2 linked regions of the Cellulophaga algicola DSM 14237 genome follow. The protein of the gene in region 1 interacts with the protein of each later gene in a pairwise test. Links are inferred from orthologs where the notes say so. Each region holds a gene or a part of one and is shown on either strand. Other genes may lie near its edges. The genes, in order: CELAL_RS06575 and def.

Evidence for each region.
Region 2: the proteins of CELAL_RS06575 (region 1) and def interact in binary tests that used the Escherichia coli proteins (3 or more experiments, as listed by UniProt). The link is inferred for Cellulophaga algicola DSM 14237 from one-to-one orthologs.

Annotation. Positions count from the first base shown.
Region 1 is NC_014934.1:1,535,398-1,551,129, reverse strand. What follows is about bases 11,950-14,765. They hold CELAL_RS06575 (aspartate-semialdehyde dehydrogenase), read right to left. Parts: upstream 13,945-14,765; coding sequence 12,955-13,944; downstream 11,950-12,954. Other genes in these bases: mscL (large conductance mechanosensitive channel protein MscL), read right to left, coding at 14,662-14,765; CELAL_RS06570 (response regulator), read left to right, coding at 14,128-14,514; CELAL_RS06580 (prolyl oligopeptidase family serine peptidase), read right to left, coding at 11,950-12,863. Outside these bases: CELAL_RS06635 (formylglycine-generating enzyme family protein), read right to left, coding at 1-704; CELAL_RS21395 (glycoside hydrolase family 11 protein), read right to left, coding at 888-1,670; CELAL_RS06625 (hypothetical protein), read left to right, coding at 2,134-2,826; CELAL_RS21390 (DUF1573 domain-containing protein), read left to right, coding at 2,853-5,087; CELAL_RS06615 (hypothetical protein), read left to right, coding at 5,103-6,500; CELAL_RS06610 (NAD(P)/FAD-dependent oxidoreductase), read left to right, coding at 6,513-7,625; CELAL_RS06605 (3-oxoacyl-ACP synthase), read left to right, coding at 7,683-8,138; CELAL_RS06600 (FKBP-type peptidyl-prolyl cis-trans isomerase), read right to left, coding at 8,168-8,623; CELAL_RS06595 (DUF3124 domain-containing protein), read right to left, coding at 8,661-9,170; alternative ribosome rescue aminoacyl-tRNA hydrolase ArfB, read right to left, coding at 9,240-9,641; CELAL_RS06585 (ABC transporter ATP-binding protein), read right to left, coding at 9,644-10,621; more of CELAL_RS06580, read right to left, coding at 10,704-11,949; more of mscL, read right to left, coding at 14,766-15,066; alr (alanine racemase), read right to left, coding at 15,135-15,732.
Region 2 is NC_014934.1:327,643-343,339, reverse strand. The notes cover bases 4,127-6,907. They hold def (peptide deformylase), read left to right. Parts: upstream 4,127-5,112; coding sequence 5,113-5,703; downstream 5,704-6,907. Other genes in these bases: CELAL_RS01515 (PAS domain-containing sensor histidine kinase), read left to right, coding at 6,437-6,907; CELAL_RS01520 (DUF5606 family protein), read left to right, coding at 5,760-6,206; ruvX (Holliday junction resolvase RuvX), read left to right, coding at 4,698-5,108; CELAL_RS01535 (2,3,4,5-tetrahydropyridine-2,6-dicarboxylate N-succinyltransferase), read right to left, coding at 4,127-4,594. Also shown: CELAL_RS01555 (glycosyltransferase family 2 protein), read left to right, coding at 1-735; CELAL_RS01550 (glycosyltransferase family 2 protein), read right to left, coding at 743-1,507; CELAL_RS01545 (CDP-glycerol glycerophosphotransferase family protein), read right to left, coding at 1,512-2,597; CELAL_RS01540 (phosphocholine cytidylyltransferase family protein), read right to left, coding at 2,883-3,590; more of CELAL_RS01535, read right to left, coding at 3,779-4,126; more of CELAL_RS01515, read left to right, coding at 6,908-7,528; CELAL_RS01510 (response regulator), read left to right, coding at 7,528-7,920; CELAL_RS01505 (lactonase family protein), read right to left, coding at 7,940-9,070; CELAL_RS01500 (family 20 glycosylhydrolase), read right to left, coding at 9,098-10,714; CELAL_RS01495 (GDSL-type esterase/lipase family protein), read right to left, coding at 10,734-11,372; CELAL_RS01485 (endo-1,4-beta-xylanase), read left to right, coding at 13,507-14,553; CELAL_RS01480 (glycoside hydrolase family 43 protein), read left to right, coding at 14,556-15,697. UniProt on the Escherichia coli protein: Removes the formyl group from the N-terminal Met of newly synthesized proteins. Requires at least a dipeptide for an efficient rate of reaction. N-terminal L-methionine is a prerequisite for activity but the enzyme has broad specificity at other positions.

The sequences.
Region 1 (15,732 bases):
TATTCTTTATTTCTACAGATTCTAAAACCTTGATCCATAGCTCTTCTTTTGGCTTCATTATACCCTCTGTGAGCTACTTTAGCATAATCATCTATGTTGATCCATCCGCCACCTCTTTGAGTTCGGTATGTTCCCTTAGAAATATGTTCTGTTACATGCCACTCTTCACACCATTCCATAACGTTGCCAGTCATATCATAAAAACCCAGTTCATTAGGTTTTTTTAAACCCACAGGTTTCGTGGAGCAGTGATTGCGTTGCATGCTTCGGTAGTTCCAGTTTCCAGAAAGAATAGTATCACCTGTATCTTTCCAAGTCCACGCAACACTGTTAATCTCATTACTACCGCTAAATGTAAAACTTTTGCTTAGCTGCCCACCTCCAGCAGCATATTCCCATTCTACCTCTGTTGGCAATCTGTACCCATTTGCTTTTTTATTGATACGAATATCTCCATCTAAAGTATCTTTGGTAGTATCAATAGCATAATAAGGAAGCAAGCCTTCTTTGTTACTTCGTTTATTGCAATAGGTGATACATTCATACCAAGTAACCATTTCAACAGGTAAATTGTCACCTATAGTGTTAGAAGGGTTAATGGGCATAATTTCGTTCCATTCCTTTTGCGTAACTTCAAACTTACCCATATAAAAGTCAAGAACTTTACCTTTAATTCCATACAATTGTGAATTCTTATTTTTCATTATTCCTCCTTTTACAAAAATAAAATTAGCAGAAGTAAGAGGTTCTGCCTTCTTTTCTACGCAGGAGCTATGTAAGAGAAGGGTTAGAACAAATAAGAAGTATACTGTAGATTTTTTCATTTAAAAAAGCAGGATTGAGTTTGAGCTAACTAAAATTGTTGCGAGTACTTGTAGCGATGTAGTTTACCAGATGGTAGCGTTTATTTTACCCCAGTTTCCATTACCGTCATTTTGACTTGCGGTGTAATTAAAGCTTTCAATACCAAAAACTTGGTACCATCCCCAGTTATTCAAACTACCTTCATTACCGTAAGTACCCCAATGTTCTGCATGTTGTTGAAAGCTAATTCGCTGATCTACATTTAAAGCAATGCCATTTGGATTTTTGTTTTCAGAAATAAATTGCTTGAACTTTTTATCTCCTTCTACAGAAGGTCCCTCTCTATCTTGAATTAAGAACCTGTAATTTTTGTTGTTTACTGTAAAGTCTTGATTTTTATTTACTCCAGGAATTCCGCTTCCTTTTTTCTTATCCACAATATAGTATTCAATTAATTCGCCAGAAGTAGTTTTTGCCCAACCATACGCCCCAACAAATTTGTAGGAACCTTCTAGGGTGCCAATGTTGTAATTAATGACTCTATTCCATTGACCATTTTCCCAGCCTTTACCACCAACAATATCCTGGTTGTCCTTATATTCTAATTCAAAATTACCAGGATAGGTTTGTGCACCAGAGAAATTTAATTTACCCCAGCCGCCTTCTTTATAGATGGTCCACCAGTAACCACCATTAAGTGTTGGGGCATCTGTACGATTATCGCCAACAAAAAAGGCTTGGGTTGCAGAAAATTTTAATACGTCTAGTTCCTCAAGGGTACTGCCGGTGTCGGCATCTTCCGTAGAACAGTTTACAAGGAGGATTCCTCCTAATAAAAAAGTAAACATTTTTAGTTTTTTCATCATGTAATAATTTAGGTTTATTGTTATTTTAATAGAATTATTTGAAACTCTAGGCGTTGACTTTCAAATAATTATACTCAAACTTACTGCTTGGTTTAGCCTTGCTCTGTAAGTATTGAGTCATTATCTGCAAATCTTGAAGCATTAAATAGAGCGTGAGAAAATATGCAACATAAGAGGTTAGGAGTGGGGGATTAATTTGTAGTAGACGATGATTATTGCTCTTGATTTTAGTAAATTACAGACTTATTGGAGCAAATAGTTTCTATACTATTTGGTAAGGATTGCTTTATTCTAGCTATTGGTAAATTGCAAATGAGTTATTTATAGATTTCAAGATTCACGGTATTCAGGGTATTTTTACCTGGTTTTATGTTATTTCTTTGTACTGTAATCTAAAAATTAAAAAATAGTTCATACAATTTGTAACATAATTAGAAGTTTACATACTTAAATAGTACTACATATGCATATGACCAAAAAATTTACATTCTATAGTATTCTATTTTTTTCAATGACACTTTTTACGAGTTGCTTTGAAGTGTTGGAAGAGATAAATCTAAATTCTGATGGAAGTGGTTCTATGTTAGTTACTTTTAATTTGAGTAGAAGTAAAAGTAAAATTGCCTCCGTGATGTTGCTAGATAGTGTAAACGGTTATAAAGTACCTTCTAAAGATGATATTAACTTGGCATTAAAAGATGCCGAAAATCATTTAAAAACCATCAGCGGTATTAGTAATATTAAAAAGACAGCAGATTACGAAAATTATATTTTTACGCTTTCTTGTAATTTTGATAAGGTGGCAAATTTAGATGCTGTCTTTCAGGATTTAATTCGTCAACAAAACAAAAAAGAGAAAACAAATTTCAATACGACTAATTTTGCCTACAATAGCGCTACTCATAATTTTAAACGTTACTTTTCGTATGATACTAAAATCAAAAAAATCTTTTACAAGTTAAAAGGAGAAGATAGAAAAGTTTTTAATGATGCTACGTATACAAGTATTTATCGTTTTAAAGATGCGGTTAAAAGTATTTCTAATACACACGCAAAAATAGCTCCAAATAAAAAAGCGGTATTCTTAAAGATAGAGGCCATGTCTCTTATTTTGGGAGAAAAAAGTGTCGCTAATACCATACAATTATCAAAATAATTCAACCATATCAAATACAATTTCCAATGAAAAAAGTATTACTTTTTACATCCCTTTGCTTTGCTACTTTAGTAGCTTCGGCACAAGATTTAATCACTAAGGTGCCTAAAAATGCAAGTGTTGTAATAGCCCTTAAAGGAAGAAATATTACCGACTTAGTTTCTATTTCAGAATTTGAAAATTCTAAAATAGGAAAAATGTTTATAAAGCAACTATCTAGAAAAACAGACGGTGCTGTAGCTAATTTAGAAACCTTAGGAATAAACCTATCTGAAAACTTCTATTATTTTATGGAAACGCAGGAGGGTATCTTTACCCATAATTTCTTAGTTCCATTAAATGATAAAAGAGGTTTTTTTAGCTTGTTGTCAGAACATCAAAAAGAAGAAGTACAGTATGATGGTGATTTTGCTTATATGGTAGATGACTATGATCATATGGTAACCATGTGGAATGACGATACCTTATTAATTACGGTTTCTCAAGAAGAGAATGATTACGATGATGTTTACGGATATGATGATTATGACTATGCGGAAGATGCAGCTGAAGCTGCAGAAGCAGCAGCAGATGCAGCAGAAGCTACCTATCCTGTATTGAGTTTTGATGAAACTACGTATAATTTTGGAACCATTAAAGAAGGTGATATTGTAGCGCATACATTTAATTTTACAAATACAGGGGGTTCCTCTTTAGTAATCTCAGACGCAAAGGCTAGTTGTGGCTGTACTGTTCCTAGTTATTCTACAGATGAGATAGCACCTGGAGAATCAGGGAGTATCGATGTAAAATTTAATAGTTCTAATAAGAGTGGTGGTCAAAGTAAAACAGTGACTATTACCGCTAATACTGAAAATGGTACAGAACAACTTTATATTAAAGGGAAGATTACGGAAGATGGTGTTGCCGAAGTTGAAAGTGTTGTAGAAATTGTAGAAGAAGCTTATGAGATAGAAGAAACGGTAATAGAATCTACAGAAGATTACGATTCTAGTTTTTACAGTGATGATTACTACGCGGAGCAAGATAGAAAGCGTGAGATAAGAGAAGCAAAGAGAGTAGAAAAAAGAAAAGATGCTATGGTATCTGTGATAGAAAAAGCAAAAGCGACTCTTAAAGGTAATTATGCAGAAGGAAGTATTTTAATGAATAGTTCTTATATAAAAAGTGTAGGTGCCGGAAAAGATGAAGCTACTGTTTGGGTCAACGATTTTACAACTTTGTATAAAGAGGCAATACCGTCTTATTTTGGAAATAGTTATTATGGCGATAACCCATATGACATATTTAATTATGATAGACTATATGGAGGAATGTCATTGACTTCTAAATTAAATTTTGACGATACAAATGCATCGATCAAAACAATATATACCATGAATGAAGAAATGGCAGAATACCAAAGAGCCATATACAACGGTAAAATGAATAGCAACTTCTATAAGTATTTTAATGAAGATAGCATGAGTGGTTATTTTTCAATAAATACGAGTACAGAGGGTACTTTAAAAGCATATCCGAAATTGGTTGAAGCAATGTTTGACGGGGTAGAGAAAGAACATTTAGAAGATTTTGTTCCTATTGCAACACGATTAATTTCAATTTTATTGGATGAAGAGGCTATTGCTAAAGTGGTTCGTGGAGATATGCTATTAGTTATGAATGGCGTAGAAAATGTTGAAGTAACTTACACTACATATGATTATGATGAAAATTACGAGAGTGTAGAAGTTACTAAAACTAAAACAGAAGCGGTACCAAATTTTATTTTGATGATTACATCAGAAGAAAAAGAAATTTTTAATCGCTTAATGCGCATAGGAATAAAAGAGGGTGCAGTAACAGCAGAAAACGGATTCTACCAAGTTGAAATTCCGGATGCACCATTTACAGTAAACATGTTGTTTAAAGATAATACCTTATTAATTAGTAACTCTAAGGCACATATCACAGCGATGAGTAATGGTACTTATAATGCTAAGGTTTCGGGAAGGCATAAAAAACTTATTTCTAAAAATGCAGGAAGTATTTATATTAATGGAAAAAATATTGCTAGCGATATTCCAGAGGATATGGTTCCGGATTCTTACAGAGAAAAATTAAATTACATTTCAAATAATGTAGAAGATGTAGAATTCAGAATAGGCAAAATGAAAGGAAATGTTCTAGAGGGAGAAATGATTTTAAATACACCTGAAGGGAAAGGACATAAAAATAGTTTGGCTTATTTCTTAAATATGATTGATGCTTTAGTAGATTAAATAATATATTGATTTATGAAAAAGTTTTTAAAAATAACCCTTTCATTGCTAGTTTTAGCAGTGGCGGGGTATTTTGTTTATGTACAATACCAGAAATCTGCTTCTCTTAAATACCGGATTCATGAAGATGCAGAAAGCGTAATAAAGATAGGCTTGCACGACCTTCAAAAGACTATTTTGATTGATGCTTTTTCTGCGCCAATGTTTTATTGGGATCACATAGATTTCTCAAGTACTCCAAAAGACAAAAATGATAAACAGCGTATTAAAAAGGGTATAAATTTAAAGCCATATTCATTGGTTTTTTATACCATGAAGAATGTAAAAAATACACTGTTTACAACACTACCCATTAATGATGTTGAAGCATTTAATGTATATGCTGAAAAATACCTAGCAGATAGAAATTGTACTATTATAGAAAAAGAGTACAAGTACGCACTAGATGAGAAAACAAAGCTTATTTATGCTTGGAATGATACAAACCTGTCCATAGCCTATGCTCCGAAAAAAGCTTTTGAATTATGTAAGACAGTTTTTGATGATGTTCTACTAAATAAAAAGCTACTCTCAGAAACAGACCACCCTTATATCCAAATTTTAAAAGAGGCTGATGACCACATTACGTATTTGAAAGGTAAAAGTCAGGTAAGCTTAAATTTCTATGCGGGGAAGGCTTATGTAACAGGAATTATGTATACAGATACCCCTGATAAATTTAACACCTCAATTCAATATTCAGATATTCCAGATGCTTCTCTACAACTATATTTAGATGCGAATTTTTCTAGTACAGAGAATAAGGCAAGTACAGCTGAGTTTTTAAGTGATTTTTCATTTTTTGAAAAAAATAATATTGATATGGAGACTTTGGTTAAAAAAACTACGGGCGTGTTAAGTCTTGCTGTAAAAGGGACTACGATGCAAACAGATAGTATTGTTACGTATGAATATGATGATAATTTTAATAAAGTAGCAACTGTTGCGGTACAGGAGAAAGAAGCGCCATTACTTTATTTAAGTATGGCATCTGATACGACACTTAAAAATTATTTTAAAGAACAAGGAGCTATAGAGAATGGTATTTTAAAGGCGTTACCTATGTATTCTTTTTATGAAAATGACACGACTTCTTTAATGTCATTTGCTACGCAAAAGGGTGCTGTAATTAATCCTTTAAAAACGGGGAGTTACTTTTTTAGTCTCTCTGCCAATTTTAAGAGCTTGCAAGAAGATTTAAAAATTCCGAAAGCAGACAAGCTCGCAGCATTATTAAAAACAATTAGAATTAATGCCCAGCAATTAGAAGGGAATAAAATAGTCCTTGAAGGGAATCTAACAGCAGAAAATAACGAGATTAATATTATTTCACAGTTGTATTTTGGACTTCAAGAGTTAGATTCTATTCCTTAACTTAGTCGTACTATGAAATTAAGTTATTGGGAGTATAAAACCTGGTTGTCTACTATAGACTTTACAATTATTGGTAGTGGTATTGTGGGCTTAAATTGTGCATTACAACTGCAAACTAAATATCCAAAAGCAAAAATTTTAATTTTAGAGCGGGGTATTTTACCTCAAGGCGCAAGTACTAAAAATGCAGGGTTTGCCTGTTTTGGTAGTATTTCTGAAATTTTATCTGATTTAAAAACACATACAGAAGATGAGGTTTATCAGCTTGTACAAAAGCGATGGGAAGGAATACATCTTTTACGAAAAAACTTAGGGGATAAAGAAATAGGTTTTAAAAACTTGGGAGGGCATGAAATATTTACCGATCAACAAGAAGCTCTTTATGAAGCATGCTTAGCTAAAATAGAAATTACGAATTCTTTTTTAAATCCAATTTTTAAAGGGCATGCATTTAAGGTGCATGCAAATACTTTTAATTTTAAAAAAATCCAAAATAAGTACATCACAAACGTTTTTGAATCTCAGATTGATACAGGGAAGATGATGGCTCAATTACTACGGCGTGTTCAATCAAGTGGCGTAATGCTATTAAATTCTTTACACGTAGAAAGTTTTGTAGATTTAGCGGAAGGTGTTGCAGTAAAAACAAACGAGTTTGAGTTTACAACCAAAAAATTGATTATAGCTACTAATGGTTTTGGTGCAGAATTATTAGGAGAAGAGATTAAACCAGCACGTGCTCAGGTATTAATTACTAAGCCTATACAGAATCTAAAAATTAAGGGTGCATTTCATTTAGATGAAGGGTATTATTATTTTAGAAATATTGATGATCGTATTTTATTAGGCGGTGGTCGTAATCTAGATTTTAATACAGAAGAAACTACTTCTTTTGGAGAAACAGCAGTAGTTCAAAATAAATTAGAAACATTACTAAAAGAAGTTATAGCTCCAGAATACGCTATAGAAATTGATCAAAGGTGGAGTGGTATTATGGGAGTAGGGCCACAAAAAAGACCCATTGTTAAGCAAGTTTCTAACCATGTGTATTGTGGAATAAGAATGGGAGGAATGGGAATTGCAATTGGTAGTATTATTGGTAAAGAATTGGCAGATTTAGTCTAGATTTGCCCGCGTAAAAAAATAATACCATTTTTTGCTTTAATTTAAAATCTAATAGTGATGGAACAAAATTTAAAAAAACAGTTATATGACTTCTGTAAAAATTTTGCAGATAATCGGGTATCTCGTATTCGTAAAGATATAGCAGATTTTAAAGAATCCTTGAACAGTGAAACTAAGAGTAGTGCTGGTGATAAACATGAAACAGGTAGAGCTATGATTCAATTAGAGCTAGAAAAATCTGGGGTTCAGTTAGCTGAAGCTGAGAAAATGGCAAAGGTTTTAGATATGGTAAATATTAAAACAAAGACAGATTTTGTTGGTTTGGGTAATTTAGTGAAAACTAATAAAGCCAATTATTTTCTAGGAATTTCGGCAGGAGAATTTAAGGGAGATGGCATTTCTGTGTATTGTATTTCTTCAGAAACCCCTATGGGCAAGCTACTTTTTGGTAAAGAAAAACAGGATGTAGTTACTTTTAATACCAATGAAATTACAATTAATGAAATTCTCTAAATCTGTTTTAGAGAATTTCATTTTATTTTTTAATTGTTTATTTTCAATAAGTTGATATCAAAAATTAAAACAGAACCACCAGGTATGGATCTATTGTCGTTTGATCCGTACCCTAAATGTGCCGGCACAAAAAGTTTTCCAGAACCACCTTCATTAAAATAGGTGATACCTTCTGTCCACCCTTGAATTACGCCATTTAGGTTAAAAGTAATTCCACTAGCATCGCTTTCGTCAAAGACAGCTCCATCTAAAAAGTAGCCTTTATAAGCAACCGTAACGCTAGAACTAGCCATTGGCTTTTCGCCATCGCCTTGTTCATCAATACTATAGTACAGACCTGTTTCACTTCTAATGGCTTCAATGTTATTTGCAGCGATATACGCAGCTATATCAGCTTCATTTTGGGTAACATAATCAATGTTTTCTTTATCACCACTACAGCCTAAAAATAGGATAATGCATAAAGACAAAAAGATATTTTTCATTTGTTTTTTTTACAAATATATGTAGCCTAATTTAATTCTAATCTATTTTTTTTCCTTGCGTAGTAAAAGACAAGCCTTGAGAGCCCGAAGTAGAAATCATTACACTTTCAAATAAAGGTTCTGATGTGCTTGGCTTTACTTGCCAATCAAAAATAAAATTAGCACCTGGACCTCCTTCTTTATCTTTTTCAGCAATAACAATGGCTAAAGTTTCAAGCGGATTCAGATAAATTGTTTTATCAATATACGTGTTAAGATGTTTTCCTTGAGAATCAAAATATTCTCCTTTAGTAATGTATAAAGTATCTTTTCTACTCGTGTTTCGGATGCTTACCGTAGCCGTTAAATCATGTGTAACATGTTCTGTAACGCTATAAATCTGTGAATAGACAGATAGGTAGCTGCTGCCACTTTCTAAAGAGTCAGGTAAAGTGGTGGTATGCATTCTTTGTTTCCAATTCAGATTAGTGTCTGATGATTTGGGTTCTTTATCTTCACAAGATGCAAAAATAAATAACAGGCAGCATAAGCTTAATACGGTTTTCATCTGTTCAACTTTAGAACTATAAAAATACGCAAAGTTTAGTAGTTATTTGTGCCTTTAATTGTTTGGTAATTACCAATTGTTTTTGGTGCGATTTGCTTTTTTTTCTGCCGCTTTCTTTTTACTGTGTAAGCGCTTTTCTATTGAAGATCTACTCGGTTTCGTTCGTTTACGTTTCTTAGGTTCTTTTAGCGCATTTTCTAAAAGTCCTAGGAACCTTTTTATAGCAAGTGTTTTGTTTTTATGCTGACTTCTACTTTCGTCACATTGTAGTTGCAAAACATGTTCTTTATTTAGCTTGTTCTTTAATTTTAAATAAATCTTTTCTTTTTCAAGAATGTTTAAACTAGTAGAATTTACTACATCAAAAAACAACTCAATTTTGGTAGACACTTTATTTACATGTTGACCACCAGCTCCGCTACTCCTAACGGCCTTAAATTGTAATTCGTTCACGATAAGTTCCTTGTTCAAAATCAGTCTTTTATTCTTGTATTTATAGTTTCTAGGGCTACGTTTAGGTATACTTCTTTTTCTGCTTCTAAAGCATGAGGAGCGTTGAATAATATAGTATCGGTCTCATTAAGTTTACTTTCAATTAAGTAATGAGAGCCTTTAAAATAAGAATTTTTGACCCACACTTTTAAGCCGCTATTTTCTGAAATTATAAGTTCTGATGGGTATACTAAAATAGATTTTTCAATAGTTGCATAGGGCTTTAATAAGGAAATGGCAATTAGGTTTACATCACCAAAAAGTAAAGCAATATGTTTCTTTTGAGGATGATTGTATAACTCTTCTGGTTTTGCTTTTGCAGCTATGCCTTGGTCTTTTAGCACTAATATCTCATCTGCAAATGAGAGTATATCATGGGTATCATGTGAAGCTACTATGCAGGTTATTTTTTCAGACTTCAGGTAATTAAAAAGATTTCTCCTTAACGTATTCTTTCTGGAATTATCAATATGGCTAAAAGGTTCATCTAGTAAAAGAATCTCAGGTTTCTGAGCAAGAACTCTTGCTAAAGCTACTCTTTGCTGTTGACCACCGCTTAATAGTTTTACTTTGGTCTTGGCAAATGCAGTCATCTCAATCATTTCTAGAAGCTCATCTGTACGCTCTTTTAGTTCTTTTGGATAAAAAACAGATAAAAACTGACTTACATTATCTTCTACTGATAAATAGGGCATCAAATCAAAATCTTGAGAAAGGTATTTCATGAAGGTCTCTCCTGGAACCAATTTAAAATCAGGTCCAAAAACAGGTTTATCATCCCAAAGTATAGTCCCAGTATTAGGTTGTAAAATACCATAGAGAAGTTTCAATAGGGTACTTTTTCCGCAGCCACTTTCTCCAATAATAGAAATATGTGCTCCTTTTTCAGCAGTAAAGCTAATATCAGAAATGATTTGATTGGATGAGTATGAAAAAGAAAGTTTGTTTACGTGTAACATAGGATGTTCTATTACGGACAAAATTAGAAATAAAAAATCCGTTCCCAGAGGAAACGGATTTTATTCTTAATTATTTGAAATATTATTCTTTAAACTCTTTTAAAACGGCTTGGTTCGGTAGTTTATCAAACCCCATGTTAAATAGCGTAAAAGCCTGTAGGTCTACTTGCTCATTAATAATAGCTTCGGTAGATTTACCTGCGCCATGTCCAGCATTTACATCAATACGTATTAAAGTAGGGTTGTCTCCCGCTTGTGCTTCTTGTAGGGCTGCGGCAAATTTAAAACTATGTGCAGGCACTACACGGTCATCATGATCACCGGTGGTAACTATAGTTGCGGGATATGCGGTTCCTTTTTTTACATTGTGTACAGGAGAATATCCCTTTAAGTACTCAAACATCTCTTTATTATCTTCAGAAGTTCCGTAATCATAAGCCCAGCCTGCACCGGAGGTAAAGGTATGGTAACGTAGCATGTCTAAAACACCTACGGCTGGCATGGCAACTTTCATTAAATCTGGTCTTTGTGTCATAACTGCGCCTACCAATAACCCACCATTAGAACCTCCTTTAATGGCTAAGTATTCTTTAGAAGTATATTTTTTCTTAATTAGGTATTCTGCGGCAGCAATAAAATCATCAAACACATTTTGCTTCTGTAATTTTGTTCCAGCATCGTGCCATTTTTTACCATATTCACCGCCACCTCTTAGGTTAGGAACAGCATAGATACCACCTTGTTCCATCCAAACAGCATTTGCAATGCTAAAAGAAGGAGTTAGGCTGATATTAAAACCACCATAACCATATAATATAGTCGGATTTTTGCCATTGAGTTCTATACCTTTTTTGTGGGTAATAATCATTGGAACTTTTGTGCCATCTTTTGAGGTGAAGAATACTTGCTTAGATTCATAGTCCGATGGATTGAAATCTATACTTGGTTTCCAATACTGTGTGTAGTCGCCTGTTTCTACGCTATACTTGTATAAAGATCCAGGGGTACTGTAGTTGGTAAATGAAAAGTAGAATTCTTTTTCCTCCTTTTTACCGCCAAAACCTCCTGCGGAACCAACGCCAGGTAATTTCACTTCACGAATTAGTTTCCCATCGTAATCATATTGATATACTTTAGAAATAGCATCAACCATATATTCTGCAAAAAAATAGCCTCCGCCCGTACTTGGTGACAAAACATTTTCAGTTTCAGGAATAAAATCTACCCAATTTTCTGAGCTAGGATTTGCCGCATCAACGGTAACTACTTTCTGGTTTGGAGCGCCCATATTGGTCATAATATACAATTTAGAACCTTCGTTTTCAATGACATAGCTATCGGTATCAGTATGGTCAAGAATCGTTACAAACTTAGCCTCTGGTTTTGTAAGGTCTTTCATTAAAAGCTTACTTCCTGAGGTTGATGTTTTTGGGTAAACAAATAAGTAGTGGCCATCTTCAGTAACGCTACCGCTTATATAGCGGTGTTTTTGATCAGGAGTTCCCCCGTAAATTAAAATATCTTCTTTTTGAGGTGTTCCCAATTTATGATAGTATAATTTGTGCTGATCTGTTTTGGCAGATAATTCACTTCCTTTTGGCTTGTCATAGCTGGAGTAGTAGAACCCGTCATTTTCTTTCCAAGAGACGCCACTGAATTTAATATCGACTAAGGTGTCTTCAATAACCTCGTTTTTGGTAGCATCTAAGATGATTACTTTGCGCCAATCACTACCACCTTCGGAGATAGAATAAGCAGCTTTGCTTCCATCTTTAGAAAAGTCTAGACCTGCTAGAGAGGTTGTGCCATCTTTAGAAAAGGTATTAGGATCTAAAAAAACTTCTGCTTCTGTATCTTCTCCTTTTTTTCTATAGACTACATATTGGTTTTGAAGTCCGTCATTTTTATAGAAATAATGATAGTCGCCCTCCGTAAAGGGGGATCCTAATTTTTCATAATTCCATAGTTTCTCTAAGCGCTTCTTTAAATCTGAACGAAAAGGAATGTGTTCTAAATAGCCATATGTAACTTTGTTCTGAGCTTTTACCCAGGCTTCCGTTTCTGAGCTTTTATCATCTTCTAACCACCGGTATGGGTCTTTTATTTCAGTGCCAAAATAGGTGTCTATACTATCTGCTTTATGTGTTGTAGGATAATTCACAGTTATTTTTTCTTTTTTAGGTGTTGTTTCGCAACTTACTAATAGTATGGTAGTAAGTGCTATGCTGGCAATTTTTTTCATAGGTCGTTTAATTAGTCCCTCTAAAAATAACACAAAAAAACCTTTGCAACAGGCTTGTGCAAAGGTTTTAACATTCTTTAGGGTTTAGGAGTTACACTAAGTTGTGTGCTACTAAATATTCTCCAATTTGTACCGCATTGGTTGCGGCTCCTTTTCTAAGGTTATCAGCAACAATCCACATGTTTAACGTGTTTCTTTGGGTCTCATCTCTACGAATACGTCCCACAAAAACATCATCTTTATCATGTGCATAAATAGGCATTGGGTACGTGTTGGTATCAGGATTGTCTTGTACAATAACTCCTGATGATTCGCTTAATAGTTTACGTACATCAGTGAGATCAAAATCGTTTTCAAACTCAACATTTACAGATTCAGAATGTCCTCCTGCAGTAGGGATACGTACTGCTGTAGCTGTTATAGAAAAGCTACGATCATCAAATATTTTTTGAGGTTCACGCGCTAATTTCATTTCTTCTTTAGTATATCCATTTTCTAAAAAAACATCACAATGTGGTAATGCATTTCTTCCTATAGGATAAGGGTAAGCCATTTCTCCTTGTATACCTGCAATTTCATTTTCTAATTGTTGAACAGCTTTAACACCAGTTCCAGAAACAGATTGGTAGGTAGAAATTACCACTCTTTTCATTTTATATTTTTTATGAAGAGGCGCAAGACACATCACTAATTGAATCGTAGAGCAATTAGGATTCGCAATAATTTTATCTTCCTTTGTTAATTGGTCTGCATTGATTTCTGGGACTACTAATTTTTTAGTAGGATCCATTCTCCATGCAGATGAATTATCAATCACGGTGGTACCTACTGCTGCAAATTTAGGAGCCCATTCTGTTGAGGTCTCTCCGCCAGCAGAAAAAATGGCAATCTGTGGTTTTGCAGCCAAAGCATCAGCTAAACCTATTACGGTATATTCTTTGTTTTGATAGGTCATTTTCTTGCCTACTGAACGTTCAGAAGCTACTAATAATAATTCTGTGATAGGAAAATTACGTTCTGCTAAAACTTTTAGCATTACTTCTCCTACCATACCTGTTGCACCTACAACTGCTACTTTCATTGTTATAAATTTTGAGCAACAAATGTACTTCAATACGATTAATTGGACAAAGAAATTAAAGATGAATAATTATAATTTAACAAAAAGTTACATTTATAACAAAATTTCATTATCTTTCATGATATTAAAGCTAGGAGGTCTAAAAACCATAAATTTGCCAAAATAAGAAGTTTTAGAGAAAATATGAAGGTTTGGATAATTGATGACGACTTAGTATCACGATTTGCTACACAATATGGAGTACGACAATCTTCTACTTTGTGTGCTATTGATATTTTTGAAAGTGCAGCAGAGGTTTTAGTCCTTATACAGGATGAAGCCTTTTCAGGAACTGATTTGCCGGATATATTACTACTAGATCTTGTAATGCCAGAAATGGATGGTTGGCAGTTTTTAGAAGCATTAGAAAAAACGGGAAAGAACAAGAATAGTCTCCGGATATACATATTGTCTGCTTTCACAAATTCTAAAGACCGCATTTTAGCAAAAGAACATCCTTTAGTATATGGCTATTTTGATAAACCGATATCTAAAATTAATGTAGATTCCATATTTAAAACCTTAGAATAATCCTTTTAGATATTTTTTATTTTAATAAAAAAGGATTGAGTAAGGCAAAAGAAAAACCGCCAAATACATTAGCGTAATGTACTTGACGGCTTTAGATTAATACTGCAGTGCAGCGGTATTATCCAAACATTGGATAATGAATATTATTTATTTCTTCAATAAATCTCTAATTTCAGCAAGAAGATCTTCTTGAGAAGGTCCAGCAGGAGCTGCAGGAGCAGGAGGTGTTTTTGTTTTGTTGTAAGCTCTTACAATAATGAACATTACTAATCCAACGATTAATAAGTTTACAATAGTGTTAATCCAAGAACCATAAGCGATTACAGCTCCACCTGCTTCTTTTGCGGCAGCTAAAGTGGTGTAATCTTGTCCGTCCATTGCAATATGCATATCTTCAAAGTTCATTCCGCCAGCGAAATAACCAATAAATGGCATAGCGATATCTTTAACAAATCCATTAATTACAGCACCTAATGCGCCAGCCATAATTACTGCAACTGCAAATTCAATGACGTTACCTGTCATAATGAAATTTTTAAATTCTTTTAACATGATTTAGTGTTTTTAATTATTAGTTAATAGTTTAATGTACCGCAAGGTACTAAAAAATTAAATCTTAATTAAATGTTAATAGAGTTTTGTTGTTCAACGATAACTCTCTTTACTCTTTGAGAAATACCGGTAAGTACTTCATATGAAATAGTATTAGCGCCTGCTGCAAATTCGGTTGCAGTTGGTTTATTTCCAAAAACGATTACTTCATCGCCTTCAGAACAATCAATGTCTGTAACATCAACCATAATCATGTCCATGCAGGTATTTCCTATGATGGGAGCGTAATATCCGTGTACACAAACAACACCTTTACCATTCCCATATTCTCGACCAATACCATCGGCATGACCTAATGGTAATGTTGCTGTTTTTATTTTTTTGTTTGAAGTAAAAGCACGGTTGTACCCAACACTTTCATTAGGTTCTAGATAATGAATCTGGGAGATATTTGTTTTGAGCGTAGCTACGGGAATAAAATTTTTATCTTCATCGATATCATTTCCAAAACCGTATAAGCCAATTCCGCTGCGTACCATATCAAAATGTGCTTCTGGGTAATTGATAATTCCGGAGGTATTGGCTAAATGTTTAAAGGGAATATAAGGTAAAGCTGCATCTATTTGAGTGCTGATTATATTGAAATTTTTAATTTGATTTAAGGTA
Region 2 (15,697 bases), 1.2 Mb from region 1 along the record:
AATGAAGAACGAATTTTAGATAAATGTTTGAATAAGCTTTCTTGGGTAGATGAAATTGTTGTTGTAGACTCTGGCAGTACAGATGCTACTTTAGAAATTTGTAAAAAGTACCATGTAAAATTAGTTCACAAAGATTTTGAAGGTTTTGGTGTTCAAAAGCAATTTGCTTTGGAGCAAACGACCCATAATTGGGTACTTAGCATCGATGCGGATGAAATTTTAACCGAAGAATTAATAGCCGAACTACAAGGAGTGCTTGATTCTGGTACCTCTAACAATGGGTATTATTTAAAAAGAAAGCATGTTTTTTTAGGTAAAGTTTTTGAGTACGGTCCTGAGAGTAAGGAGTATATTTTGCGTTTCTTTAAAAAGAATAGGGGTAAGTTTGACGGAAAAAAAGTACATGAAAATGTAATTTTGGAAGGTCCGTCCGGTAAGCTGAAAAATAATTTCCTCCATTTTACAACGCGTTCATTAGACCATTATATAGAAAAGCTATCGAACTATGCTTCTATCTTTTCAGAAGGAGAATACCTTAAAAATAAAAAATATGGAATTGGATATATTTTTATAAAAGTAAAATTAGAATTTTTTAAAAAATATTTCTTGGAACTTAATTTCTTAAATGGTAAAGAAGGATTTTATTGGTCTTATTTAGCAGCGTATTATATGGGGATTAAATGCATGAAAACCAACGAACAATATAAGCAGGTAAAGAAACAGTTAATGTTTTAAGGCGGTTTTAGTTTAAATTATTACGTAATAGCCACAACTTTACATAGCGCATAAATACAGTATAGCCATAGACGTAAGCAATCATAAAGCCTTGAAAACCATCTAAGAAACCTTTTTTTAGGATATAATGACTAAAAAAACGGAATGCAGGTTTTATTATAAAGTGGAATAAATTGGGTTTTTTTCCTTTTTCAAATAATTTAATAGCTTGTAGATTAGCGTATTTATTCCGCTTTCTAAAAATATCATCTATTCCTTTATAGGAGTAATGATTTATTTTATTTTTTAGTTTGCCAACGGTACCGTTAGCTTTAATTTCTTCGTGTACTAGATTACCGTTGTACCTACACTCTTCTTTCTTAAATAATCTAATTACTTTATCATTTTGTAAACCACTATGCTTTATTAGTTTCCCCATGTAATAGGTAGTCCTATACACCCAAAAAGCAACCTCATTAGGAGCTAGTTCAATGGTGTTCATTATTTCTTCCTTTAGGAGGGGAGTAATTTCTTCGTCGGCATCAAAAAAAATGATCCAATCATTGCTTGCTTTTTCAATGGCATAATTTTTCTGACTCGAAAAATCGTCAAATACTCTTTGGTAGAGCTTCACATTAGGATATTCTTTAATTATAGCAACAGTTTGATCAGAACTAAATGAATCGATAATAATTAACTCATCAGCAAAACTCATAGATTCTATGAATTTTTTTATAAATTTTTCTTCGTTGTAAGTAATAAGAAGACTCGTAATTTTTATCTTGTTTTTCAATATGCTAGAATTTTCTATCGAATTGGTCTGCCGCTATGGTCAATGGCTTTTGGTATGATTTCCAAGTAAAATAGTTTAATTTTTTTCTTATTTTATATTTTCTTACTAAACTTAAAGGTTTGGGTTTTAAATAGGATTTATCTTTATATAGAAAATCTAAGGTAGCATCAATTACCCTTTTTGAAGATTTTCCGTCCTTAAAGGTGTGCGATTCATCTGCATATTTTTTAATTTCTGAAATAATATCTTTAGGTTGTGATAAGGCATACTGGATGGCTTCTTCAATTTCACTCACTTCATCAACATTTATATAGCTGGCTAAAGGCATATTATTTCTAAAGGTAACCACGGGTTTTAGTTGTAATAAGTACTCTATTAATGCAGATGATGTGTCGCATAGCATTATATCCGATTTTTCAAATAGCGGGATCAAATTGGTTGTATCGTGGTAGGTAAGGTTTTCATTCTGAAAAGACTTAAACTTAGCTACGGTTTCTTCTGCTATTAATGGATGTAAAACAATATCAAAATGCCATTTTCCTATTTTTGATAACCTTTTTAATTCTTCTTGCAAGGAAACATTTAAGGCTAAACTATATTTTTTAGTAAATGTAGAAGAAACCAATATAATAGGCTTCTCATTATGAGGCTTGTTTTTTAAAGGGAATAAAGCATCCATCTTAGGCCATCCAGTTTCAATGACTTCAAAATGTTTTAATTTTTCGCTTTTATGTTTAAAATTCGGGGTAGAAGTTGCTCCTTGTGTACAATAGAGGTCAAAGAAATTCCGGATAATAAATTGATCTGTTCCTTTTCTTTTATTTGCAGGAAAACCATGGAAGACTTGAACTTTTATACCGGGAATAAAATCTGCAACATAATCTGTTGCGGTAAGTACAATATGAGGTTCGTAATGAATTGCTTCTTCAATAGTTAGAATATCTTCTTGATTTTTAAAGTATGCTTTAGTTTTTTCATCTTCTACAAACCATTTTACCTCCATTCCTCTAGCTTTTATTTCTTTTTCAAGGGGTTTGCAAATAGGAATACTGTATGCGTAAGTTATGTATAACAAAAATTTTTGTTTCATTCTAATGGTATTAGATTTTACAAAAATAGACTTTAAAAGGAACTATTACCAAAAATTGTAATGCCATAAAATAAAAATCTCCAAGAAAATTAGCTCGGAGATTTAAACTTATTTGTAATGGAAACCTACTTTATGTTACGACATTTAAAGACTACTTTTTGCAGGTATTTTCTTTTCCTACGCCAATGTTTATAGTCCAAGGAATTATCTCCTGTACTAATGATAATTTTTGTTGATGCAGTAAGGATCTGGTTTGTGTTTAATAATAAGACCCACTCCAATAGATCATAATCCTACAGTAAAAGCAACTTCTTTATGTAGTTTATTGGCGGTATCTAAATCTTCTTGAAAATCTATTTCTATGCAATTGTATTCAGAAATGTCTACTGCACACATTTTTAAATCATCTTTTTCGATGGAAATTTCAAGTCCACGTTCAAAATAATCATTTTGATCACATTCTTCTAGTCTAGTAATAAAACTATTGATGTCTTTTGAGGCTATATAATTAATCCCAACAGCTTCTCCAAGTCCGCCTTTAACTGTTTTTGATAGTTCCTTGACAAATCCGTTTTCTAGGGTGTATTTTACTTCTTCATCTGCTACTTTACTAGTGTTAACCGCTATAAAGGATTGTTTTTTCTGAATAAATGGATTTAAAACATCGAATAGTTTTTCATCAAATACAACATCGCCATTCATCCAAAGTACAGATGTATCTCTAAACTTTGTTAAAACTTTTAATAAGCTTTTTGACGTGTTTGTTTTATTGAAAGAAGGGTTGTAAGTATAGCTTAAATTAGGAAAACGTTCCATGATTAAGTCTTTTTTAAAGCCAACGACCACATTGATATCTTCTACGGAGTAATAAGTATTGATGTTATCAAGCTGCATTTGCATGATACTTTTTCCGTTTACCAATGGCGTTAAAGGTTTAGGAAACGGGTTTCCCAATCTTGAACCTATTCCTGCGGCCAGTATCACTATCTTCATATCAAAGTATCTATTAAAACTTGTAAAATTTAAACAAGAACATTTGTTTTTATGCGGCGGCAAACCTAAAAAAAAATGGCCTGTATAAATAATATTTTAAGGTATTTATATGAAAACCATTTCAAAAAAAAAGTCTTCCATGATTTATAAAACCATGGAAGACTACGTTATATTATTTAGGGTCTGTTTTATACCGCTACATCATATTCTCTAAGTGCGTCATTTAGAGAGGTCTTTTTATTGGTACTTTCCTTACGTGTACCAATAATTAATGCACATGGAACGTTGTATTCTCCTGCAGGGAATTTTTTAGTATAGCTACCAGGAATTACTACCGATCTAGCAGGTACTAATCCTTTACGTTCAACAGGAGTATCTCCGGTAACGTCAATAATTTTAGTAGATGCAGTAAGAACAACATTTGCACCTAAAACAGCTTCTCTTTCTACACGTACGCCTTCTACAACGATACATCTAGAGCCTACGAATACATTATCTTCAATAATTACAGGAGCCGCTTGTAATGGCTCTAAAACGCCGCCAATACCAACACCACCACTAAGGTGTACATTTTTACCAATTTGAGCACAGCTACCTACTGTTGCCCAAGTATCTACCATAGTACCTTCGTCTACATAAGCACCTATATTTACGTAACTCGGCATTAAAATAGTGCCAGCAGAAATATAAGCTCCGTGTCTTGCCGTAGCCCCTGGTACTACACGAATTCCTTTTTCTTTATAACCTCTTTTTAAAGGCATTTTATCGTGGTATTCAAAAATACCAGCTTCAAGAGTTTCCATTTTCTGAATAGGGAAATATAATACTACTGCTTTTTTAACCCATTCATTTATTTGCCAACCGTCTGTAGTTGGTTCAGCACAACGCAATTTACCTTCATCTAATAAATCTATTACTGAGCGTATTGCAGTTTGTGTATTTTCTTCTTTCAATAAATCTCGGTTATCCCAAGCTTTTTCTATTTGTTCTCTTAATTCAGTCATTTTACGCTAAAATTTTCCCAAATATAAGTCCTAAACGGTAATTATTCGTGCTAATTTATAGTTATAACAATTTATCCTTTATTTTTGCAAAAAAATAAAATGAATGGCACGGATTGTTGCACTTGATTATGGTAAAGTTCGAACAGGAATTGCTGTTACGGATGAGTTACAGCTTATTGCATCAGGATTAACAACTGTAGCTACGAAAGAATTAATAGATTTTTTAAAGAACTACGTGGCAACGGAGAAGGTAGAGTTGCTAGTTGTTGGAGAACCAAAACAAATGAATAATCAGGTTTCAGAATCTGAAGCTTTGATTCTCCCTTTTATAGAAAAGTTGAAAGCTAGTTTTCCAACGATTAAAATAGAACGCCAAGACGAGAGGTTTACTTCTAAGATGGCATTCCAAACCATGATTGATAGTGGTTTAAAAAAGAAACAACGAAGAGACAAAGCATTGGTTGATGAAATTAGTGCTACAATTATTTTACAAGCATATTTAAACAGAATTTAATAAAATGATATTACCAATTATCGCTTACGGAGATCCAGTTTTACGAAAAGTAGGAACTGATATAGCAAAGGACTACCCTAAACTAGAAACCTTAGTCGAAAATATGTGGGAAACTATGTATAATGCAAGTGGCGTTGGTTTGGCAGCACCACAAATTGGTTTGCCTATTCGCTTATTTGTTATTGATACGACTCCATTTTCAGAAGATGAAGACTTATCTCCAGAAGATCAAAAAGCATTAGATGGCTTTAAAAAAGTTTTCGTAAATGCTAAGATAGAAGAAGAAACTGGAGAGGAGTGGAATTTTAACGAAGGATGTTTAAGTATTCCTGATGTTCGTGAAGATGTGAATAGAAAAGAAACCATTAAAATTACTTATTTAGATGAGAATTTTAATGAAAAAAGTGAGAGCTACGGTGGTTTATTAGCCCGAGTGATTCAACATGAATATGATCATATTGAAGGAATATTGTTTACCGATAAACTATCCAGCTTAAAAAAACGTTTATTAAAAGGAAAGTTGAGTAATATTTCAAAAGGAAAAATTAGTGCAGATTATCGCATGCGTTTTCCAGATATAAAAAAAGGTAGGTAAACTAGTTTTTTTATACGCGTAAAAGTTTAATATTTGTCCAGAAATTAAAATAATACATGAGTTTAGATAAAATTTTATCCATAGGAGGAAAACCAGGTTTGTTTAAATTATTAACACAAACTAGAGCTGGTTTTGTAGCAGAATCATTATTAGATGGTAAAAAAATAACAGTTGGTTTCAAGAACAATGTAAGTGTTCTTTCTGAAATCGCTATTTACACACTAGATGCAGAAATTCCGCTTCGAGAAGTGTTCTTAAAAATTCAAGAAAAAGAAAATGGGGAGAAAACACCAGTTTCTCATAAAGATGATAAGTTAAAGTTAGAAGAGTATTTCTTTGAGATACTTCCTAACTATGATGAAGATAGAGTATATGCCAGTGATATAAAGAAAGTTATTCAATGGTATAACATGCTTCAAGAACAAGGAATATCAGACTTTGAAGCAAAAGAAGAAGTAAAAGAAGAAGCAAAGGAAGAAATAAAAGAAGAGGAGAAAAACTAGATTTAATATCCTTAGTATCAATTGCTTGAAAGAGGCAAAAAAATATGAAAATTCATATTTTTTTGCCTCTTTTTCTTTTAAAAACATAGGGCTACCTGTCTTTCACCTACAGTTTGTGGGTATTCGTCTATAGCTTAATTACAGCTAAAGATTCTTCCTCTTAGTTTTCCATTTAAAACATCAATTTTGTGGCATAGAAATGATTTACTCTAAACCAAAAAAACAATATTATGGCAAAAATAGATGGGGAATACGATAAGGAGCTAAGAGGAGCCTTTTTCAATATGGCATACTCACCCTTCGTTATTCTGAATAAAGATTTAAATTTTGTCGATATTAATCAAGCTGCTCTAAATACCATTAAAATTAAAAGAGAAGATTTTATTGGAAGAAATTTATTAGATTTTTTTCCTTATTTAAAAGAGAATGAGAGGTATCAATTATATAAAAATGTCTTGGTAACAGGTAAGTCTATTGGTTTTGATGAAGTTTCTTTTCATACCGATAACGGCGTACTTAAATTCATGATCAAAGCATTTAAAATCGGTGATTATTTAGGTATGAGTACTCTGGATGTCACGAGTTTAACCAATACTATTGATCAGCTAAAGGCTGCAAAAATAAATTTACAAACCGTAAACGATAATCTGAAGCGCAAAAATCAAGAATTAGAAGAGTTTTCATATGTAGCGGCACACGATTTAAGATCACCGCTGACTAATATTCATAGTTTATTAGACATGTTACAAAGTGATAATTCAATTTCTGAGAAAGGGATGCCTGTCTTTGAGAAAGTGCAACAAGTAGCAAAGCAAATGTGCGATAAGTTAAGAGCTTTAAACTCCGTAATTGCTTTAAAGACAACTTTAGATGATAAAATTGAAATTATTAATTTCTCTGCTATTGTAAGTAAAGTAAAGAGTATTCATATTGAAGAAATAGTGCAGACTAGAACTATCATAAAAGAAGATTTTGTACATGCTCCTACCATTGATTATAATTTGAAACAAATGGAAAGTATCTTGCAAAATTTGATCTCTAATGCTATTAAATATAGAAATCCAAATAGAAAATCTGTTATTTTTATTAAGACAAGTTTAGTTCAAGGTAAACTAGTTTTAACCGTTAAAGACAATGGACTTGGGTTTGATAAAACTACCCCTCCAGAAAAAATATTCGGACTGTTTAAAAGAATGCATACTCACGTAGAAGGTTTAGGAGTAGGGCTTTATGTGACGCATTCTATGATTACCAATAATGGAGGAGAAATTAGTGTGAAAAGTGAATTAAATAAAGGAACCGAATTTAAAATTATATTTTAATGAACAATCAATCAAACAGCGTTTTCAGAATATTACTAGTGGAGGATGATGAGATTACCAATTACATTACAACTACAAAACTGAAAAATTTAGGTTTTGAAAATGTGGATGCTGTGTTAAATGGTGAACTAGCAATAGAATACCTTTCTGCTAACCAACCAAATTTAATTTTTCTAGATGTTAATATGCCTGTAATGGATGGGTTTGAGTTTTTAGATTCTAAAGCTGTTAAATCTTTATATTCAGATATTCCTATAGTAATGCTAACATCTTCAGGTAGGCCTAAGGATAAAGAAGTTGCATCAAATTATGAAAATGTCATCGGATATTTAGAAAAACCATTAAATTATGAAAAAATTCAAAACATATTTTCAACAATAAATAAGTTATAAATCACGACTGTTTAGGGACTTAGTTAAAAAGAATACAAACAGGAGTAGGAGCTTCTATTTCTGCTACGAAAGTTAATAGGCCTGTTTGAGAATTTCTTTTAAACGATACCAAATTATTAGTATCCTGATTAGCAACGATTAGAAAATTGTTATCTGGTGATAACGAAAAATTTCTTGGATTCTCTCCATGGCAAGATTCGTATCCTACTAAATTTAAACGACCATCACTTTCATTTACACTAAAAATGGCAATACTGTCGTGACCTCGGTTAGAGGCGTATACAAATTTTCCATCATCAGAAATATGTATATCAGCGCCTTTTGTTGCGCCTGTAAAACCTTCAGGAATAGTAGAAATAGTTTGCACTTTTTCATAAGTGCCATTCCCAGACTTTAAAAGACTAGTAATTGTATTGTCTAGCTCATTAAAAACATAGCTGTAATTTTTACTTGGGTGTACAGTCAAGTGTCTTGGACCAGCACCTTCTTCCATAGCCAATTTGTAAGGTTTAATTGCTTCTAGTTTATTATTTAAAGTGTCAATTTTAGAAAACCAAAGCTCATTTGTTCCTAGATCTGCCGATATAAAAGTATCATTATCAAACCAAGAAGAATGTGCATGTGGGGCTTCTTGTCTTTTTGTAGTACCTTTTCCTGTATGTTGCTGTAGATCTAGTACATCTGATACGTATCCTTCTAAGTTTAGTTGTAATAAGCCAACAGAACCTCCTGTATAATTAGAAACTACCAAGTAGTTGTCTTTATTTATACTGATGTGGCAAGGATGTGCACCACCAGACAATACCTTATTTTTAAATAGTAAGCTATCATTTTTAATCTCATAAGCACTTACAAAACCATTATTGTCTTGATTTTCTTCGTTCACCGCTAATAGGTATTTTTTATTAGGGCTTAGTGCTAAATAGGATGGGTTTGTTGCTTCTGCAGCTAATCCAATTTTGTTCATTTTTCCTTCAGTCGTAAGGCTGTAGCTATAAATTCCTTTACTTTCTTTATTTGTATAGGTACCTACATAAAAAGAAGTAACGGGTACTTCATTATTGTTATCAGAAGCTTCTTCAACATTCTTTGGCTCAGGTTTACAGCTTGCAAGCATAATAAGGACTAAAAAAATTGTGTAATATTTCATTGCGTAGGGGTCTTTTTTAGAGCTCGTCTAATTTTTAAGTGTATCGTTTGTAGTATCCTTTTTCCAATCTATTAATTCAGAAGGGTAGTAGTTTACATTCATTCTGTTTAAGTAGGGTGTTTGGTTCGCTAATCTTATTTTAAAATCTTCCCAATTTCTATTTTCATCGGTAGACCAACCAAGTTCTGCGTATCCTATCATTCTTGGGAATGCCAAGTATTCAAGTTCAGCCATGTTTGCTATTGTTTCAGACCAAAGTGGTGCTTCTATTCCTAAGATATCTTCTTTTTTTAGCTCTTTAATGTAGGTGGTAGGAGACCAATTGTAAGCGGTATCTACAGGAATAAGTGCTGCCCAATCTAAGCCATGAATAGAGGCGTCATCATATTTCATATCCAGATAAGCTCTCGTAGCGGGAGACATAATTATTTTTGATCCTCTTGCTGCTGCATCCGTTGCATTTTTTTTCGTGTTCCAATGTTGTGCAATACTGCTGCTATCTACATCCGCTTGCATAATTTCATCCCAGCCAATCATTTGCTTGCCATGTTTTTGAACAATTTTTTCTACACGATTTACAAAAAGGATATAATCTTTCTTTTTTGTTACATGACTTTCATCTCCTCCTATATGAAAATAAGGTCCAGGAGTAAGTGCTGCTATTTCTCTAACTACATCATCAATAAAAGCATAAACGGTATCCTTGTGGGCATCAAATGTACTAAAGCCCACATGAGTACCCGTATAAGGTTTTAGGGTTTTACCATTTCCGTTAAGAATTGGATATGCAACAGAAGCAGCATTGGTATGCCCTGGCATATCTACTTCAGGAATAATGGTCATATGATGTTCAGTAGCATACGCAACAATTTCACTATACTCTTCTTGCGTGTAAAAACCGCCTTTACCACCACCAACTTCTGTATTACCCGAAACCGAGGTAAGTTTTGGCCATGATTTTATTTCAATGCGCCAACCTTGATCATCTGTAAGGTGCAGGTGTAATTGATTAATTTTGTAGTAAGCCAGTAGATCAATATATTTTTTTATTTCAGAAACACTAAAAAAGTGTCTAGCAACATCTAACATAGCTCCTCTATATTCAAAATTAGGACTATCTATGATTTTGCCTGAAGGAACTAACCACATAGCGTGATCCGTGATGGTATCATTACTCTTTTCTGGGATTATCTGTCTAAGTGTTTGGACACCTCTAAAAGCGCCTTCTGCAGTCATAGAATTAATGATGATAGAATCTTTAGAGATATATAACTGATAAGATTCTTTTACCTGTAAATCAAGACTGTCTGATTGGTTGATGTAAATAACCCGATCTACAGTTTCTAGCTCCGTAGAATTTACAGGAATCTTTAATGCCGTAAGTTCTTCAATCTTGTCAGATAAGAATTGCCCTACTGCTTCAAATTCATTAGAAGCTTGTGAGGTATAGATTACCGTGTTTTTATCCAAGCCAAAAGCCGAATTTGTAGCTATAATTTTAGAGGGTTTCGGAATTATATTTTCGGAAGCTAAATTTGTTTCAGGAAATACAAGGTTGATTTTTTTCTTTTTTTCAGCACAAGAAAGTGAGATAATTGCCAGTGCAAACAAGGCTATTTTTATTGCGAGTATCTTTTTTTTCATAAGTGGTTAATTTACGTTGTTAATCTATATATTTTTTAATAATAGAATGCCAGAGTTGGTATCCTTTTTCATTCATGTGTAAGCCATCACTTATAAAAAGATCTGACTTTATTTTTTTTCTGTGGAGCATGATATCCCATACGTTTGCGAACTCTAAATTCTCATTTTCATCGCAAAATCGCCTTAATTTTCTATTTAATTTTCTGTATTTACCTTTTAATTTCCAACGAGAAATACTTGGTTTCGGAGAGATGATAACCACCTTTGTAGTACTGTCATTCTTTTTTATTTGTTTAATGATTTTTGAAAAATTACGGAGTATTTCTTTATGTTTTTTTTTAGACGATATATCGTTGTCTCCCTCGTAAATGAATACTTTTTTAGGTTGATACATTAAAATAAGCTCTTCCGTATAGCCTAATAAATCAATAGTTTGTGATCCTCCAAAACCTGTATTTAGTATTTGATGTTCTGGAAAATTGCGTTCTAATGATTTCCACATGCGTACACTTGAACTACCTGTAAATATGATGGTTTCCTTGGAGGAATCCCATATAGAATCATATTTTTCAGTAATTGCAGCTACTTCATCCTTAAAAAATTCATTAGGTTGTGCTAAACAATAAAAGGGCACTATAAATAACAGTAAAAATTTCACTTTAAATGCTTTAAGCTTCTAAGATAGTTTTTATATGCTAATTCACCCCTTTAAAATAGTATTTAAAAACTGATTGTTAGTGGTTTACTTTTATTAATGCCGCGATAAAATTTGCCTATTTAACCGCCTTAATTGTATATTTGGTATGTATTAAATTCGGGATGTAGCGCAGTCCGGTAGCGTACACGGCTGGGGGCCGTGTGGTCGCAGGTTCAAATCCTGTCATCCCGACCAAGCGATAAAGTGAACCATGTGAATGGTTCACTTTTTTGATTACAAAAGTGTCAAAAACATAGTTTTTGTAAACGATTGGAATCAAAAAAGTGAGAAGGCGATAGCCTTCACTTTGTCATTTGCACTGAGGGTTTATTAGGATTCTGCAAATCCAGCTATTGTTTTTGTAAACGATTGGAATCAAAAAAGTGAGAAGGCGATAGCCTTCATTTTGATATTTGCACTGAGGGTTTATTAGGATTCTGCAAATCCAGCTATTGTTTGTGTAAGCGTTTGGAAACAAAAAAAGAGAAGGCCTAAGCCTTCATTTTGATATTTGCACTGAGGGTTTATTAGGATTCTGCAAATCCAGATGTAGTTTTTGTAAACGATTGGAATCAAAAAAGTGAGAAGGCGATAGCCTTCACTTTGTCATTTGCACTGAGGGTTTATTAGGATTCTGCAAATCCAGCTATTGTTTGTGTAAGCGTTTGGAAACAAAAAAGAAAAGGCCTAAGCCTTCATTTTGATATTTGCACTGAGGGTTTATTAGGATTCTGCAAATCCAGCTATTGTTTTTGTAAACGATTGGAATCAAAAAAAAGAGAAGGCCTAAGCCTTCATTTTGATATTTGCAATGAGTGTTTCTTAGGATTCTGCAAATCCAGCTATTGTTTGTGTAAGCGTTTGGAAACAAAAAAAGAGAAGGCCTAAGCCTTCATTTTGATATTTGCAATGAGTGTTTCTTAGGATTCTGCAAATCCAGCTATTGTTTGTGTAAGCGTTTGGAAACAAAAAAAGAGAAGGCCTAAGCCTTCATTTTGTTATTTTCAATAAGGGTTTATTAGGATTCTGCAAATCCAGCTATTGTTTGTGTAAGCGTTTGGACACAAAAAATGAGAAGGCATTAGCCTTCATTTTAGTATTTGCAATGAGGGTTTATTAGGATTCTGCAAATCCAGCTATTGTTTGTGTAAGCGTTTGGACACAAAAAATGAGAAGGCATTAGCCTTCATTTTAGTATTTGCAATGAGGGTTTATTAGGATTCTGCAAATCCAGCTATTGTTTGTGTAAGCGTTTGGAAACAAAAAAAGAAAAGGCCTAAGCCTTCATTTTGATATTTGCACTGAGGGTTTATTAGGATTTTGCAAATCCGGCTATTGTTTGTGTAAGCGTTTGGACACAAAAAAAGAGAAGGCATTAGCCTTCATTTTAGTATTTGCAATGAGGGTTTATTAGGATTCTGCAAATCCAGCTATTGTTTGTGTAAGCATTTGGAAACAAAAAAGGAGAAGGCCTAAGCTTTCACTTTTTCATTTGCACTGAGTGTTTGTTAGGACTTCTAAAAGTACTATCACCCCGACAAAAAGGGTTTCAAATAAAACTTACAAATCCAAGTGTTTACGTTGGTCAATATGCTGTTCGTTATACGACTGCTCCTAAATAGGTCCTGTACTCTTGGATATCTGCTACAAGTTCTTCTTCTACATATTTGGCTTTGGATATGAGTAAAGTATAAGGAGAATTTGTAATTGATGCGATTGAAGTTGTAGAAAGCGATATGGCTTTAGCTCTACCTTCTAATGATGTCGAGTGTTTGTGATTATGAATTGGGTACTGGTGCAGGAGTAGAGGAGGTAAAATAGAGTAATGCTTGAGAATATATAATGAATCTTACCGTAAAAAGTGATGGATACAATAATACTATAGATAAGAAAAAACCTTTATTTTAAAGATCTTTCTTAAAATTTAATTAATACCAAAGTTTTATTAGAAATAAGCAACATTAGTTATAAGTATTGACCTAATAGTGCTAGTTGAAATTCCTAAAGTTGAATAGTTTTAGTGCTTTAATTAATTTCCGAAACTAATAAAATGATTTCTAAAAAACACTTGTTTTACTCTTTGTGCACATGCCTAATGCTTTCACTGTTTTTTTCTTGCGGGAAGAAGGTATTACCAATTAAAACAAGCCTTAAAAATAATGCAGCCTTTCCTATAGGAACCGCAATAAAAATTAAAACATTATTAAGCGATTCAGAATTACAAGCCTTACAAATCAACAATTTCAATAGTATTACATCAGCAAGTGATATGAAGATGAACAAGGTTATGCCTAGTGAAGGTGTATATTATTGGGGTGGAGTAGATAGTATTGTTAAGTATGCTAAAGCCAATAATCAACGGCTATTTGGACACAATTTAATTTGGCATAGTTCAACACCAAAATGGGTAGAAGAAAAAGCATCTAAAGATAGTTTATGGATGTCTAAATTTATGGAAGATTATATTAAAACCTATGTGGGGCGTTACAAAGGTAAAGTAGCAGCATGGGATGTAGTAAATGAGGGGCTTGAATCTGCAGGAGGAGCCATTCGGAAAACCATGTGGTATAATGCTATTGGTAAAGATTACATTGCCAAGGCATTTACATATGCGCATGAGGCAGATCCTAACGCCGTTTTGTTTTATAACGATTTTAATATTGAAAGAGATACGGTAAAACTTAATGCGACACTTAAACTAATTAAGGAATTAAGAAGCCAAAACGTTCCGATTTCGGGAATAGGTTTTCAAATGCATACTCGAATGGATATTCCAGACGATATTATTGCCCATGCGCTAAAAGAAGCAGTAAAAACAGGCTTGCAAATTCATCTATCAGAAGTTGATATTATTTTTAATACACATAATGATACTAGAGGTGGAGGTATTCAATTGTATGATGAGCTTACCGATGAGATGAAAAATAAACAAGCAGAAAAGTATAAAAACCTTATTAAAATGTACCGTTCTATAGTTCCTGAAAAGCAACAATATGGTATTACTTTTTGGGATTTTACAGATAGAGATAGCTGGATTAGTGGTTTTTTTAAAATGAAAGATTGGCCAACAATTTATGATGAAAACTTAGAACCAAAACCTGCATATTTTAGTGTTTTAGAAGGTTTAAATGAAAAATTATAAATATGAAAAGGGTTGTTTTTCTATTATTTGTTTCTGTATTTTTAATGACCTATTGTAAAAATGAAAGTCATGAAAAACAACAAATAAAATCTCAGACAAGTACATACTCCAATCCTATTCTACAAGGTTTTTATCCAGACCCGAGTATCTGTAAGGTTAATGGAGATTTTTACATGGTTAATTCTACGTTTGCTTATTTTCCTGGTATTCCTATATTTAAAAGTTCAGATTTAGTGAATTGGAAACAAATAGGAAACGTATTAGACAGACCAGAGCAATTAAATTTAGATGGTTTAGATGTTTCAAGTGGTATTTTTGCTCCTGCAATTAACTATCACAAAGGTTTATATTACTTGGTTTGTACCTTAGTTGGAGGTGAAAATAATTTTGTGGTTACCGCTAAAAATCCTGAGGGTCCATGGTCTAATCCTAATTGGATTCCAGAACTTTCGGGTATAGACCCATCACTTTTTTTTGATAAAGATGGAAAATCATATATCGTTTACAACAGCGAATCACCAGATAATAAACCAGAATATGATGGTCATCGTACTATAAAAATTTACGAATTCGATTTAGAAACTTTAAAAGTGGTCGGCAGTGCCCAAATAGTTATTAATAAAGGAGCGAAACCAGAAGATAAGCCCATATGGATTGAAGGACCTCATATTTATCAAGAAAACGGATATTACTATTTAATGGCAGCAGAAGGCGGAACCTCTGATGAGCATTCCGAAGTTGTTTTTAGAAGTAAAAATGTAAAAGGGCCTTATGTAAGTTATAAAGATAATCCTATTTTAACCCAAAGACATTTGGATGCGAATAGAGAAAATCCAGTTACATCAACAGGTCATGCAGATATTATTGAAGACAATAATGGAAATTGGTGGGGCGTTTTTCTAGGTTGTAGACCTTACGATAATGAGGGGCATTTTAATACAGGAAGAGAAACATTTATGGTTCCTGTAAAATGGAAAAATGATTGGCCTATTTTTGATTTAGAAGGAGATATTGTAAAAGATAATTATAAAATATCCTTAGCTAAATTAGCAACTAAAACGACATCTAGAAATGTTGATTTTAAAGATGAATTTAATTCGAATTCATTAGCTTTTGACTGGATTTTTTTAAGAACTCCAAAAGA